2 regions of the Marinobacter lacisalsi genome follow, and region 2 is predicted to be linked to the other one. Evidence: predicted binding sites of a transcription regulator. Region 2 holds the regulator's gene; the other holds the start of a gene.
What was found. Region 2 encodes FliA, which starts transcription of late flagellar genes. Its sites were predicted from a motif close to CTAAAGTTTNNNNNNNNNNNGCCGNTAA; they were not measured.
Positions count from the first base shown of each region.

Region 1: ACFOZ5_RS17455 (methyl-accepting chemotaxis protein) is a predicted target of FliA. The motif match lies at 5,345-5,372, and genes of this name have one in related genera.

Region 1 is NZ_JBHSDI010000061.1:34,219-41,403, reverse strand. It holds gene ACFOZ5_RS17475 (SDR family NAD(P)-dependent oxidoreductase) at 1-722, shown strand, start outside; gene ACFOZ5_RS17470 (QsdR family transcriptional regulator) at 769-1,392, opposite strand; gene ACFOZ5_RS17465 (diguanylate cyclase) at 1,624-3,189, shown strand; gene ACFOZ5_RS17460 (GGDEF domain-containing protein) at 3,216-3,512, shown strand; gene ACFOZ5_RS17455 (methyl-accepting chemotaxis protein) at 3,538-5,229, opposite strand; gene ACFOZ5_RS17450 (DUF1329 domain-containing protein) at 5,539-6,918, shown strand; gene ACFOZ5_RS17445 (DUF1329 domain-containing protein) at 7,143-7,185, shown strand, end outside.
Region 2 is NZ_JBHSDI010000010.1:10,210-17,394, reverse strand. It holds gene ACFOZ5_RS05970 (chemotaxis protein CheA) at 1-804, opposite strand, end outside; gene ACFOZ5_RS05965 (protein phosphatase CheZ) at 818-1,600, opposite strand; gene cheY (chemotaxis response regulator CheY) at 1,650-2,033, opposite strand; gene ACFOZ5_RS05955 (RNA polymerase sigma factor FliA) at 2,259-3,008, opposite strand; gene ACFOZ5_RS05950 (MinD/ParA family protein) at 3,040-3,858, opposite strand; gene flhF (flagellar biosynthesis protein FlhF) at 3,951-5,288, opposite strand; gene flhA (flagellar biosynthesis protein FlhA) at 5,314-7,185, opposite strand, start outside.

The DNA.
Region 1 (7,185 bases), on a different contig from region 2:
TAACCGGCGGAAGCAAGGGTATTGGCCGGTCGATTGCGCTGGCACTGGCTGCGGAAGGCGTTAATGTCGCCATTTGTGCCCGTAGTGAGGGGCCGCTGCTGGACACAAAAAATGAGATCGAAACGCTGGGCGTCAAAGGCTATGCCGAAGCCTGTGATGTTGGTGACAAGAACAGCCTTGATGGCTTTCTGGATAACGCGCGCCAGGAGCTCGGCAGCGTGGATATCCTCGTCAGCAATGTCTCTGCCCTGGGGGCCGGTAACGATCTCAAGGCCTGGGATGCCAACATCACCCTGGATCTGATGTCGACGGTACGGGCAGTGGACAGGGTGCTGCCCTGGATGAAGGCAGCGGGCAGCGGCAATATCATCATCCTGTCGTCGATTTCAGGCATTGAGGTCGGTACGACTCAGCCCTACGCCGCCACCAAGGCAGCCTTGATCAGCTATGGCAAGTCTTTGGCGGTGGATCACGGCCCTGACGGAATCCGGGTCAACACCATTGCGCCGGGTTCCATCAAGTTTCCCGGTGGGGTCTGGGACAAAGCTGAGAAGGCAAATTCGCCCCGCTACCACAGCACACTGGAGCGCATTCCCTGGGGGCGTTTCGGTAAACCGGATGAGGTGGCCAATGTGGCGGTATTCCTGGCGTCGGACGCGGCCAGCTGGGTGACGGGCGCCTGTATTCCAGTGGATGGCGCGCAGCATCGCGCCAATATGTAATAGGCCGCAGGTACTGTCGATGCTGCAAACGCGGTGAGTCCTGTCCTCAGGGCTTGCCGCCCAGCAGGATACGCACCGCGAGGCATGCTTCCTCGACTTCCTCGATGTTCGGCTTCCGGCCCAGAATAACGTCTGAATACAGGCAGGACTCCGCCAGGCGAACCATAAAATAGGAAAGACTCTCTACCCGCATGGGGGGCTTTTCCAGATAGCCCTTGTCGATCTGCTGTTGGATCATCACTGTATTGGCCTCTACGACACGACCGTGCATGGTGGAGGCGGAGGAGGTGAGTACCCTCAGGGCATGCTCGGGATCCTGCTTGACGAACTCCTGAAGGGGCTTGGCAGTAATCAGTTCGATGTTAACCCGCCGATAGACTTCTACAATATACTCAATGCCATGCCCTGGCGTGGATGCCACGATTGAGCTGCGGATCGGTATATACAGTGACCAGAGAATATCCCCCAGCAACAGGTCCTTGTTGCCTACCCACCGGAACAGGGTGGCGCGGCCAATACCAAGCTCTTCCGCCAGTTCGGCCAGATGCAGTCGTTGGCCCTTGAGCCAGGTACGGCGGGCCTTGTTGAACGCATCCTCCGGTGTGGCCCCGGAAGACCGCTTGCGGGTTTTCTGCAGTTCGCGCTGTAGCGGAGATTGTGTTACTGCCACGGGGGTCTCACTTTAGGCACTAAAAAGTAGCAAACGTGTTACAGCCGCTACCTTTTTTGACATTGTTTTTGTTACATACACTACATGTTTCTGTTGGAATAGAGCCAGCGCTCTATTTTGTGACGATACCTTCCCGGTAACGTCTCGTAAATGAGTACGACTTTCCAACATATTGGGACTAAAAACAACAACCCATTTGGCAATTTGACCATGAACTCCGGGAGCTGGTGAATGCTGTTTGTTACAGCGCTGTTTATTTCCTGCCTGGTTACGCTGTTCCTTGCCCGGTATGCCTGGGCACGCCGTGAAACGCCCGCCGCCGGTTCGGTAGCGGTCATGATGGTGGGGATCAGCTGGTGGACGCTGTTTTACGCAATACAGTTGCTGCGGCCTGAACTCCCCGAAGTCATCCCCCAGCCCGATGCCCTGCCGTTGTTCTGGTTCCGGCTCATGTTTATCGGTGTGGGCGCTCTGCCCGCGTCGCTGCTGACGTTTGTGCTGCTGTACACCGGCGTCATTGCCCGCCTCAACCGACGTCTGGTGGTGGGGCTCAGTATCGTACCCACCCTGGTAGTGGTGGTGGCGTTAACCGATGGCATCTATCACGACTGGTTTCTTGCGGGATTCGCTGCACGTGAGGGGCAGAGTTTCACCGGAGGGCCCGTCTTCTGGCTTCACACCCTCTACTCCTATTCCCTGACGCTCATCGCCTATGGTCTCCTGGTCCGTTTCATTGTCCGCTCCCGCACCTACCGGATGCAGGCAGCTGTTCTCCTGATCGGGGGGCTGGCGTCATCCGCCGCCAACATTCTTACCATTGTCGGCGCCCTGCCGGAACCATTGCAGGACCTTGATATCAGTCCTTTCGGGTTTCTGGTCACTGCGGTGGTAATGCTGCTGAACATTCGCAGCCAGGGCTTTCTGGATGTCATGCCGATTGCCCGCTCGCTGGTTTTTGAGCACATGGCGGACGGCGTGCTGGTAACCGACGGCCAGGGCCGCCTGGTGGACCGCAATCCCAAGGCGCGGGAGTTCTTTGAACCACCCGGAAAGGAGCTGTCGCGCGGCGAGCCGATTGAAAAACTGATTCCGGACCTGTACACGAATGGCCAAATGGCCTCCGAGATTGAGGTCCACAACCGTTGTCTCAGCGTTCAGAAGAATGCGTTCTATGGCAATACCGGAAAGATCCGGGGTGTGGTGTATGGTTTCCGGGATGTGACGACGCTGAAGGAGACAGAGGCCAGTCTGCGCGACCAGCTTGCCAGGAACGAGCAGTTGAGCCAGGCGCTCAAGGAAGAATCCATCCGTGACCCGCTCACCGGTCTGTACAACCGCCGCTGGCTGGATGAAGTGCTGGAGCAGGAAATCCCCCGCACCCTTCGTGAGCATAGCCACCTGAGTTTCTGCATGATGGATCTGGACCACTTCAAGCGGGTCAACGATACCTGGGGCCACGATGTGGGCGACCGCATTCTGGTCGCCCTGGCCGGGTTGCTGAAGGATGGCAGCCGCAAGCACGACGTGGCTGCCCGGTTTGGCGGCGAGGAATTTGTGCTGGTGCTACCAGGGCTGAATGCCGAGCGTGGCAGGGACGTTGTCGATCGGTTGCGGCAGGCTTTCTCAGAACTGGACTTCGGCCCGGGCGGGCCTGCCAACCTGACGTTTTCCGCCGGGCTGGCGGTGGTCCCTGACCACGCCACGGACCGCGAAAGCCTGTTCAAGACAGCCGACAATGCGCTCTACGAAGCCAAGGATACGGGCCGCAACCGGGTGGTGATTCCGGGCGACGCCTGACGTTCTTCCTGCGGATGCCGTGTAGGATGGAGCGGAGTCGCAGGCACGACGTGGCTGCGCGGTTTGGCGGCGAGGAGATTGTACTGGTGCTGCCAGGGCTCGATGCCGAGCATGGGCTGGACGTTATCGAGCGGTTACGGGAAGCCTTCGCTGACCTGGATTTCGGCCCGGAGGGGCCGGCCAACCTGACCTTTTCCGCCGGGCTGGCCGTGGTGCCTGGCCATGCTACGGACCGGGAGAAGCTGTTCAGGATGGCCGACAAGGCACTTTATGAAGCCAAGGATGCCGGGCGCAACCGGGCGGTGGTTCTTCGCGAAGCCTGAACCACCACCCGGCAGCCGGAGGCGGTCACACCCGGAACTGGGTGACCAGCTCCCGCAGGCGCTCGCCCAGGCGCGCGAGTTCCTGGCTGGCATCGTTGGTCTGGGTGACGCCGGTGTCGCTGTTCTGGGCAGCCTCCACGATGCGTACCACGTTCTGGTTGATTTCCTCGGCCACGTGGCTCTGTTCTTCGGAGGCGGTGGCAATCTGGGTAACCTGGTCGTGGATATGCTCCACCGACTGTTCAATGGTGTTGAGGGCCGAGCTGGCGTGGTTGATTCGCTCTACGGTTTCCTCGGACAGCCCCTGGGATGAACGCATACGATCCACAGCACCGCGGGATTCGCTGATAAAGCCGTCGATCATCTCACGGATCTGACCGGCGGATTCGCCGCTGCGCTTGGCCAGCTGACGTACTTCATCGGCCACCACGGCAAAGCCACGGCCGTGTTCGCCGGCACGGGCAGCCTCGATAGCCGCGTTCAGTGCCAGCAGGTTGGTCTGGTCGGTGACTTCGTGAATCACGTCCAGCACCTTCTGGATCTCGTCGCTGCGGGCGGCCAGGGCTTCGATGGCTTCCGCGCTTTCCATGATGTTCTGCGACAGTTTGTTCACTGACTGCTGGGAGCCGGCCATGGTCTGACCGCCATCCTTCGCCAGCCGGTCCGCATCGGCACCAGCCTGCTGTACTTCGCTGGCGTTCTTCGAGATCTGGTGGATGGTTGCCGCCATCTCGGTGATGGCTGAGGCAATCTGATCCGTTTCGGAACCCTGGGTCTGGACTGCGGAGCGGGTTTCCTGGGCTACCCGGCTCAGTTGCTCCGCCGCCGATGCCACCTGGTTGGTGGTATCGCCCACTTCCCGGATCGTGCCGTGAATCTTGCTGACGAAGGCATTGAACTGACGTCCCATATCGGCCAGTTCGTCATTGCCGTCGTCGGGCAGGCGGCGGGTCAGGTCGCCTTCGCCTTCGGCAATGTCCTGCATGGTTCGGGTCACCCGGCTCAGGGGTCTGGTTACCGTGCGGCCCATGAAGATGCCAAAGCCAACGGAAATCAGAACGATGATGACGGTAATGCTGAGGATGGTCAGCAGTGCACTGGTAATCTGCTCTTCGATTTCCTGACGGGCCGCCTCAACCGCCTTGTCGATATCTGTAATGTATACGCCGGCACCCATGACCCAGTCCCATTTGTCCAGTGTGATGGAATAGGAGAGCTTCGGCTCAGGCGTCTTTTCTTCGGTGGCTGGGTTATCGAATTCATAGCGGAAGAACCCGCCGCCGTTGCGGCCCACCTCGAACAGTTTGGCCAGCAAAGCTCGGCTGGCATCCGTGGTTTCGTCGGAAAACCCTTCGATACTGGGATCTGGGGCGAAAATCAGCATGTAAGCATCGTCGCGGTAAGCATAAAGGTAGTTATTGTTACCGAACACGATGGACCGGAGTTTATTCCTTACACGCTCTTTTGCCTCTTCTTCCGGATACTTTTCCTGGTCATATTCCTCACGGATCAGGGCTCTTGCGCCCTCCACCAGGTTCTTGAGCCCGGTTTTGTGGGCTTCAAGCAGGCTGGCGCGCAACCGTTCCACCTCCGCCTCCCCATTGGCCCGAAGCTGGTCTGCGGTTACCCAGGCCAGGGCACCCGCTGTGAGCACCACGGGAACCAGTACCGCTATTAACAGACGTGAACGAATACGCAGTCGCTCCATCAGTTTCATGTTATAACTCCAAAGATTTCTAAAAGGACAGGGGGCGGAAAACTGTACAAATAATATCCGGATTTGCGATCGGGCTCCGTTCCAAAATGTAACCCGAATCGCTCTATTTGAATGGTTAACGGCATCTCGAGCCATTTCTTGAAGGCCCAGTCCGAGTCGCCAACCTGTCGTTATATTTCACGGAATTTTTCTGAAAAAAGCCGCAACAGGAACAGCGGTGCGGTCGTTCCTGGAGTCACCCAATCAATGAGTCAACGAGGCGTCTGTGTGACAGGAAACCGCAGGCTCCTCGTCCAGGGATACATCACTATGCCTAGAACATTACTCCCCATCCTCTGTGCTGCACTGCTGGTTGTGGCCAGCGCCAACGGGGCTCATGCCGCTGTTTCCCAGAGCCAGGCCAACCGGCTGGGCAACAGCCTGACGCCTTCCGGTGCCGTTCGTGCCGGCAGTTCCGATGGTGTTATTCCGCGCTGGACTGGTGGTGATACCACCATCCCAGCGGGGTACGAGGGGACCGGTGACCACCATGTTGATCCCTACAAGGATGATGAGCCCCGCTATGTGGTCACCGCCAGCAATCTGTCGGAGTATCGCGATGTGGTGCCGGATGGCGCCGCGGCGATGATTGAGGCCTACCCCGACACCTTCAGGATGAAGGTGTTTCCGACCCGCCGGAACCACACGGTACCCGACCATATCGCCCAGAATTCCCGCAAGAATGCGGTCCGCGCCAGCCTGGTGGACGGTGGTAACGGGGTCCAGAACGCTTTTGGCGGGTACCCCTTCCCGATTCTTCACGGCTCCAGTGAGGAAAAGGCCATGCAGGCGATGTGGAATCACCTGACCCGCTGGCGGGGCCGCTACACGGAGCGGGAGTTTGCCGAAGTGGTCGTAGTGGGTGGCCAGTTCCAGCCGATTACCATGCGTCAGGAGGTCTTCTTCAACTGGAACCGGGAGGGCGGCAGCCCGGAGACCCTGGACAACGTCATCAACTATTACCTGTCCACCGTGCTGGCTCCCAAGCAGTACGCCGGCGGTGGCATTCTGGTCCATGAGACCCTGGATCAGGTCAAGGAGCCCCGCAAGGCCTGGGGGTTCAGCGCCGGTGAGGTTCGCCAGGCCCCCAGCCTGGGTTATGACGCGCCGATCGCTTCTTCCGGTGGCCTGCGCACGGTGGACGATACCGACGTCTTCAATGGTGCGCTGGACCGTTTCAACTGGGAATACAAGGGGCTGCAGGAGAAGCTGATCCCCTACAACAACTTTGAACTGTCCAGCGACAAGTACAGCTACGACGAAGTGCTTGGTGATTACCACCTGAACCCGGACCTGACCCGCTGGGAACTGCACCGGGTGCACGTGGTGGAAGCCAACCTGCGGGAGGATGCCCGCCATCTTTACCATAAGCGTGTGTTCTATATCGACGAGGACAGCTGGAACATTGCCCTGGCGGATCAGTACGACGACCAGGGCAATCTTTACCGGGTGACCATGGCCATGCTGAAAAACTTCTACGACCTGCCCGGTGTGTGGATCGACATTGCGGCTTATCATGATCTGAAGGTACGCCGCTACCACGTTCAGGGGCTGGTGAATGAAACCGAGGGTTCAAGGGTGTTCAAGGATGATTTTCCGGGCGACCGTTACTTTTCGCCCTTTACCCTGCGCCGGCGTTTGTCCGAATAAAGAGGCTTTTTGTTAATTTCTGTGAAATCAGCGTGACTGATTGCTCGCCACTATGTAACGGCGTGTAAGGTCGGGGCTGGGCGCTAGCAAGTTCATGAGAAATAGTTAAGAATGCGACAAGATCCCATAATGTCCGTTAGACGACTCAGGCGACAGGAGTGGTGACTGTCAGGCTCCTGTTTGTAGTCAAAACAAAAAGATGGTCGGCCAAGATGTACGAGACTATGCAAAAAAAACTGATCCCCGCACTGTGCATTTCGTTGCTGG
Region 2 (7,185 bases):
ATCCAACAGCTGTTCGAACTCGTCGTCGGTGATCAGGTCACTGTCACCACCGCCTGACTTGTCGTCCTTGCTGTCGGATTCAGCCTTGCCCTCATTGCTGTCGGGGTCTGGCACGTCCGTGGCGGCTACCTCACCGGAGAAACGGCCCTTGCCATGGAGCTGATCCAGCAGAGCCTCGAATTCGTCATCACTGATGTCGTCGCTGTCACTGCTTTTTTCTTCTGCGCTGGCGGCCTGGCCATCCCCCGGTGTCGCGCTCTTGTCGCCGCTCTGCTTGCCATCGTCCAGGGCGTCCAGCAGTTGTTCAAATTCTTCGTCGGTGATATCACCGGGATCCTCTCCGGCCACCACGCCGGCGCCCTCCACCTGACCGGCATCGCTCTTCGGTCCGGCCTCTTTCGCGGGCGCCTCGCCCTCGGGAAGGGCATACTCATCCAGGGTCTCTATAAGGGACTCTGGCGCAAACTGCGGCTCTTCACGGTTGCGGACCTGGTCAAACATGGTATTGACGTGATCCAGTGTCTCAAGCACCACATCCATCAGTTCCGGCGTCACCGAGCGCTTGTGATTGCGCAGGGTGTCGAACACGTTCTCCGCGGAATGGCAGCAATTGACCAGTGCCTCCAACTGCAGGAAGCCGGCGCCGCCCTTGACGGTATGGAAACCACGGAAAATGGCATTGAGCAGATCACTGTCGTCCGGGTGCCGTTCCAGGTCCACCAGCTGCTCCGAAAGCTGCTCGAGTATTTCGCCCGCCTCAATCAGGAAGTCCTGGAGAATTTCTTCATCTGCATCGAATGCCATGCATTCACCTCACTTAAAAGCCGAGACTGGACAGCAGGTCGTCAACGTCGTCCTGTCCGGACACAACGTCAGACCGCTCTGCGGCGCGCATCTGGGGGCCTTCCCCCTTGATTGAGGCTTCCTTTTCCTTCAGGTCGTGGACGGTTCCGGTCAACTGGTCCACATGGCTGGCCATGACCACCAGGCCCAACAGGTTTTCTTCCACTTCCTTGACCAGCGCCGTCACCTTCTGGATCACCTGGCCGGTCAGATCCTGGAAGTCCTGGGCCAGCAGGATTTCCGACAGGTCGTGGTACATTTTTTCCGCATCGTCCGAGAGACTCTCGAAGAAACGGTCAATACGAACATAGAGTTCACGGAACTCGGATGGTGCCATTTCCCGCCGGCGCAGGCGCTGCCAGTCATCCCGTAGTGCTTTGGCCTGCTCGCACATGGCATTGGCCCGGGGCATGGCATCCTCCACCAGATCCATGGTCCGGTTGGCGGCATTGCTGGTCATTTCCACCACGTACTGAAGCCGGTCCGACGCGTCGGACATCTTTGACAGGGCTTCCTGCTGCTCCGGGTTCTGGGGCTGGATCTGGAAATTGCGAATGGCCTCGTGAAGGCTGCGCGTCAGGCGACCCACTTCACGATAGAGACTCTGGTCCCTCACTTCGCTCAGGTCGTTGATCAGGGACATCGCCCTGGCATAATCACCGGCATTGACCTGTTTCGCCAACTCATTGGCCTGCTCTTTCAGCTGGCTGGTGGTTTCAGGATCCAGGTGGGAGCCGTTTTGTTTGTCTTCGCTCATGGGAGCACATCCAGACTGTCTGTTCAGGTTTCAAAGCGCTTCTGGCGCTCTACTCAATACGCTCGAAGATCTTTTCGATCTTCTCCTTGAGTACAGCGGCCGTGAACGGTTTGACGACATAACCGTTTACCCCAGCCTGGGCAGCCGCGACGATCTGGTCGCGCTTGGCTTCCGCAGTCACCATCAGGATCGGCAGGTCCTTGAGCTGTTCGTCGGCGCGAACTTCCTTGAGGAGATCGAACCCGGACATGCCTGGCATGTTCCAGTCCGTCACCAGAAAGTCGTACTTTCCGGAACGAAGCATGGGCAGCGCCGTATTACCGTCATCCGCCTCATCGGTATTGGTAAACCCGAGGTCACGCAGCAGGTTCTTGATAATCCGCCGCATTGTGGAGAAATCGTCCACAATGAGAATTTTCATGTTCTTGTCCAATGGGACCTCCAGTTGGTCGTCGCTGGAATAATGGCCGGGCCCGAATCGTCACGGACCTGGAAAACACGGATGACACCGCTTTACCGCCGCCGGTTTCCCGGCTGATGGCGTCATTCTAGCAGCCTCAGCGTTGCTTACCGTTTCAATGTGTTATCGCGCGACATTCCGCTCTGCGGCTTGTGCCGTCAGCTTGCTCAGTCGTTCAGCAACCTGTTAAGGGGCACGCTACTGTGTTCCGGCGTCAGATGCCTGCCATTCTGAAAGGCGCCCCCGCAACCGCAACGCGGCCTGGCTGTGGATCTGGCTGACCCGGCTCTCACTGACGCCCAGTACCGCGCCAATCTCCTTCAGGTTCAGCTCTTCCTGGTAATACAGGCCGAGGACCAGCTTCTCACGCTCCGGCAGTTCCTCGATGGCGGCTGCCAGATTACGCCGGAAAGCGGCACCCGAAACCTCGTCCAGGGGATTATCCGAAGCTTCCTGTTCGTGTATCGGCAGGTCTCCGGATTCATTGAGTTCATCCAGGGAAAAAAGTCGTCCGGAATTGGCATCACTGAGGCAGGCATGGTAAGCGGACAACGTCATTCCCAGCTCGTCCGCCACCTCGTGATCCAGGGCTTCCCGACCTTCCCGGTCCTCCACCATCTTGATGGCGGCGGACACCCGGCGGGCATTGCGATGGACGGAACGCGGTACCCAGTCACCCTTGCGGATTTCATCGACAATAGCACCGCGAATGCGGATGCCGGCATAGGTCTCAAAGGAGGCGCCCCGGTCCGACTGGTACTTGGCGGCGGCTTCGAGCAGGCCCATCATGCCAGCCTGCATCAGGTCCTCGAGCTGTACCGAGTCCGGTAGCCGGGCCATCAGGTGCAGGGCGATTTTCTTGACCAGCGGCGCATGCTGCTCCACCAGTTGATGGGCATCGCGCCGACCGGTTTGATGATAGATTCCGAGACTTCTGGCCAATGTCATGTATCCGGTTAACCCATACAACAGGATTGGATCAGGCGTTTGTGCTTACCAGGCGCTCCACGAAGAACTCCAGATGCCCCCGGGGGGATGAAGGTAGCGGCCAGCTGTCGACCTGTTCCGCCAGCGCCTTGATGGCCAGCGAGGCCTTTGCCCTGGGGTAGGCGTCCAGCACGGCGCGCTGCCGCTGAACCGCCTTGCGCACTGCCTCATCGTAAGGAACCATGCCTACATATTGTAGTGCAACATCCAGGAAGCGCTCGGTGACCCGGGTCAGTTTACCGAACAGATGTTTGCCTTCCTGTTCGTTGCGGACCTGATTGGCAAGGATACGGAAGCGGTTGACGCCATAGTCGCGGTTCATCAGCTTGATCAGGGCGTAGGCGTCGGTGATGGAGGTCGGTTCGTCACAGACAACCAGCAACAGTTCCTGGGAGGCTCGCAGGAAACTGACCACGCCTTCGGAAATGCCGGCAGCGGTATCCACAATCAGCACGTCGATCTGATCACCCAGCTCGCTGAAGGCGTTGATCAGGCCCGCATGCTCCATGGGTGACAGCTGGGTCATGCGCTGGGTGCCGGAGGAGGCGGGGACAATCTTGATGCCGCCCGGGCCATTGATCAGTACATCACGGAGATCGCATTCCCCGGACAACACGTCGGAAAGATTGTGGCTGGCGGTGATGCCAAGTAGCACATCGATGTTGGCCAGCCCCAGGTCCGCATCCAGCAGGACAACACGGCGGCCCATCTGTGACAGGGCGATCCCGAGATTCACCGAGACGTTGCTTTTGCCCACGCCACCCTTGCCACCGGTGACTGCGATAACCTGAACCGGATGTGGTCTGCTCATAGAGGTTCTTGTTTCCCGCCAAGGTTCTTGTCGTTAACTGTCTTGTTCTGCAGTGCCAGGGACCACGCCGGTCAGCGCCGGGCAGTGGGACCTCAGGCACCTTCTGCCATGGTCTGCTGTTTGCGTGCATCGCGCAAGCGCTCAACGCCCAGACGAACCAGCGATGCCGAATTGGCAGGATGCAGATCCTGGGGGATCTTCTGGCCATCCGTTACCCAGGACACCGGCAGCGCGGTCTCCAGCGCGAAACCAAGTACTTCACCCAGGGTCAGGGCTTCATCCAGCTTGGTCATGATGCAACCTGCGAGACTGGCCATTTTATAGCAATGCCACATGGATTTCATGATGCGCGGCTGGCTTGTCGCCGGCACCACCAGGTGTGGACGCACCGGGTGGCGGCTTTGCGACAGCTCACGCAACTGCTCCTGACACCCGGGATCGGCGCCGGATAACCCGGCGGTGTCAATCAACACCAGGTGGCGACCAGCCAGCTCGTCCAGCACCGCATCCAGGGAGTGGGCATCGTCGACCACCCGCACCGGTACGTTAAGGATACGACCGAACACAAACAGTTGCTCGTGTGCAGCCACACGATAGCGGTCAGTGGTCACCAGTGCCAGTGAATCGGCACCATGTTCCAGTACATACTGGGCCGCAATCTTGCCGATGGTTGTGGTCTTGCCGGAGCCGGTGGGCCCAACCAGGGCATAGATGCCGCCGCGGGAAGCCCAGTCACCGCTGCCGGTTTTGAGGCCGGCCGCCAGGGTTCTCAGGGAACGTTTCCAGTTGTCTTCCAGCTTGCCGCGACCACTCTGGCGCGCCAGGGTGGCAGCCAGCTGCGGGCTCAGACCAAACTCTTCCAGGCGCTCGCCAAGGCGCTTGCGCACCGCTTCGATCGCTTCCTCGGCCGGTTTCTCCGCCGTGGTGTCGGTCTGCTCCGAGGGCCCCTTGTCGGTAATCATCGCCCTCAGGGAGGCAAGCTCACGCCGCATGACCGCAAGCTCATCATCGGCGCCCTTGATGTCAGCCGCTGACGGAGCGGCGACGGATTCCTGACGGGTCTCCGGCACCGGTGGCAGGTTGTCCACATCGAGCCGGGTGTCGCCGTTGCCAAAGCGCTGGTGCGGGTCGTGCCCCCGGTGCGGGCTGCGCAGCTCCCGAATACGGTTGCGGGAGCGGTCAAGTTCTTCCTGCAGCCGGCGATGCTGTTCCGCCTGCAGCTCCCCCAGGCGCCCGCCACTGGTGGCTTCGGCCGCGGCATCGCCCAGTTTCTGGCGCGCCATGTTTTCGTCGTAGTCCAGCGCGGTGACAATCTCTACACCGCCGTCAATCCGCCGGCTGGACAGAATTACCGCATCGTCGCCCATGGCCTCGCGAACCTGCTTCAGGGCCGCTGACATGGTTGCCGCAAAGAACCGTTTGACTTTCATCTGACTCTACCTCCCAAGTGGGCCGTTACTGGCCGACCGACGCCACAATGGTGATCTGCTTGTTTTCCGGCACTTCCTGATACGACAGCACGTGCAGGCGCTCTACCCCGTAGCTGGCAAACTTCGCCAGCACCGGCCGCAGCGGCCCGGACACCAGCAGAATCGCTGGTTTGCCCATCATCTCCTGCCGCTGGGTGCTTTCCTGCAACGACCGCTGCAGTTTCTCCACCATCCCTGGCTCAAGCACCATGCCGATGTCGTCACCACCGCCGGATTGTTGACTCTGTTGCTGACTCTTCAGCAATAACTGTTCCAGTTCCGGATCCAGGGTAATAACCGGTATCTCTTTATCGTTGCCGCAGATGCTCTGCACGATCATCCGACGCAAGGCCTGACGGGCCGCTGATGTCAGCACCTTCGGATCCTGGCTCTTGGGATGAACGTTGACGATGGCTTCGGCAATGGAGCGCATGTCGCGGATCGGCACCTCCTCCTGCAGCAGGCTCTGCAACACCTTCAGCAGGATGGAAATGGAAACGGTGGTGGGCACCAGTTCCTCAGCCAGCTTGGGCGAAATCTTCTCCAGCTGGTCCAGCCACTTCTGCACTTCCTCATGGCCCAGCAACTCGTAGGCATGGCTCTGCAGAATCTGATTGAGGTGGGTAGCCACCACGGTGCTGGCATCCACCACGGTGTAGCCCAGAGTCTGCGCATTGTCTTTCTGGCCCGACTCGATCCAGATGGCATCCAGGCCAAATGCCGGATCCTTGCCGGCGATGCCTTCCACCTTGCCGAACACCTGGCCGGGGTCGATGGCCAACTCCCGCTCAGGGTGGATCTCCGCCTCGGCGATGGTGACGCCCATCAGGGTGATGCGATAGACGTTGGGCATCAGGTCCAGGTTGTCACGGATATGCACGGACGGCATCAGGAAGCCCAGATCCTGGGACAGCTTCTTGCGCACCCCCTTGATCCGGCTCAGCAACTGGCCACCCTGGGACTTGTCCACCAGGGGGATCAGCCGATACCCCACTTCCAGGCCCACGATGTCCACCGTGGCCACGTCGTCCCAACCCAACTCCTTGTGTTCGGGCGGTGCCGGCAGCCCCTGATCGCCGGCGTCGGGCCGGGCACCCCCGGTGGGTGCGGGCTTGGCTCCGGTGTCACGCCTGGTGGCCGGCCAACCGCTTCCACCTTCTTCTTCCACCGTCTGCCGCTCACGTTTCCAGATCCACCAGGCTGCACCAGCCGCCAGCAGGCCAAGGCCAAGGAAAGCGACATGGGGCATACCCGGAATGAGACCCAGCAGGATCAGGATCGCGGCGGCAATGGCCAGCGCCTTGGGCGCATCGAACATCTGCTGGAGAATCTGCCCGCCCATATCCTGGCTGGACGTCACCCGCGTCACCATGATGGCCGCAGAGGTGGACAGCAGCAGCGACGGAATCTGCGCCACCAGACCGTCACCAATGGTGAGCAGGGCATAATTCTGGGTAGCATCCATGAAGCTCAGGCTGTGCTGCAGCATACCGATGGCGATACCGCCGATCAGGTTAATGAACAGGATCAGCAGACCCGCCACTGCATCGCCTTTCACGAATTTGCTGGCACCGTCCATGGAGCCGTAGAAGTCGGCCTCCTGGGCAATTTCCTCACGACGGTGCTTGGCCTCGTCCTGGTTGATCAGGCCCGCGTTCATATCGGCATCAATGGCCATCTGCTTGCCGGGCATGGCATCCAGGGTGAAGCGTGCACTCACCTCGGAGACACGACCGGCGCCCTTGGTGACTACCAGGAAGTTGATAATCATGAGAATGGCGAACACCACCAGACCGACGGCGTAGTTACCGCCAATCAGTACGGCGCCGAAAGATTCGATCACCTTACCGGCGGCGTC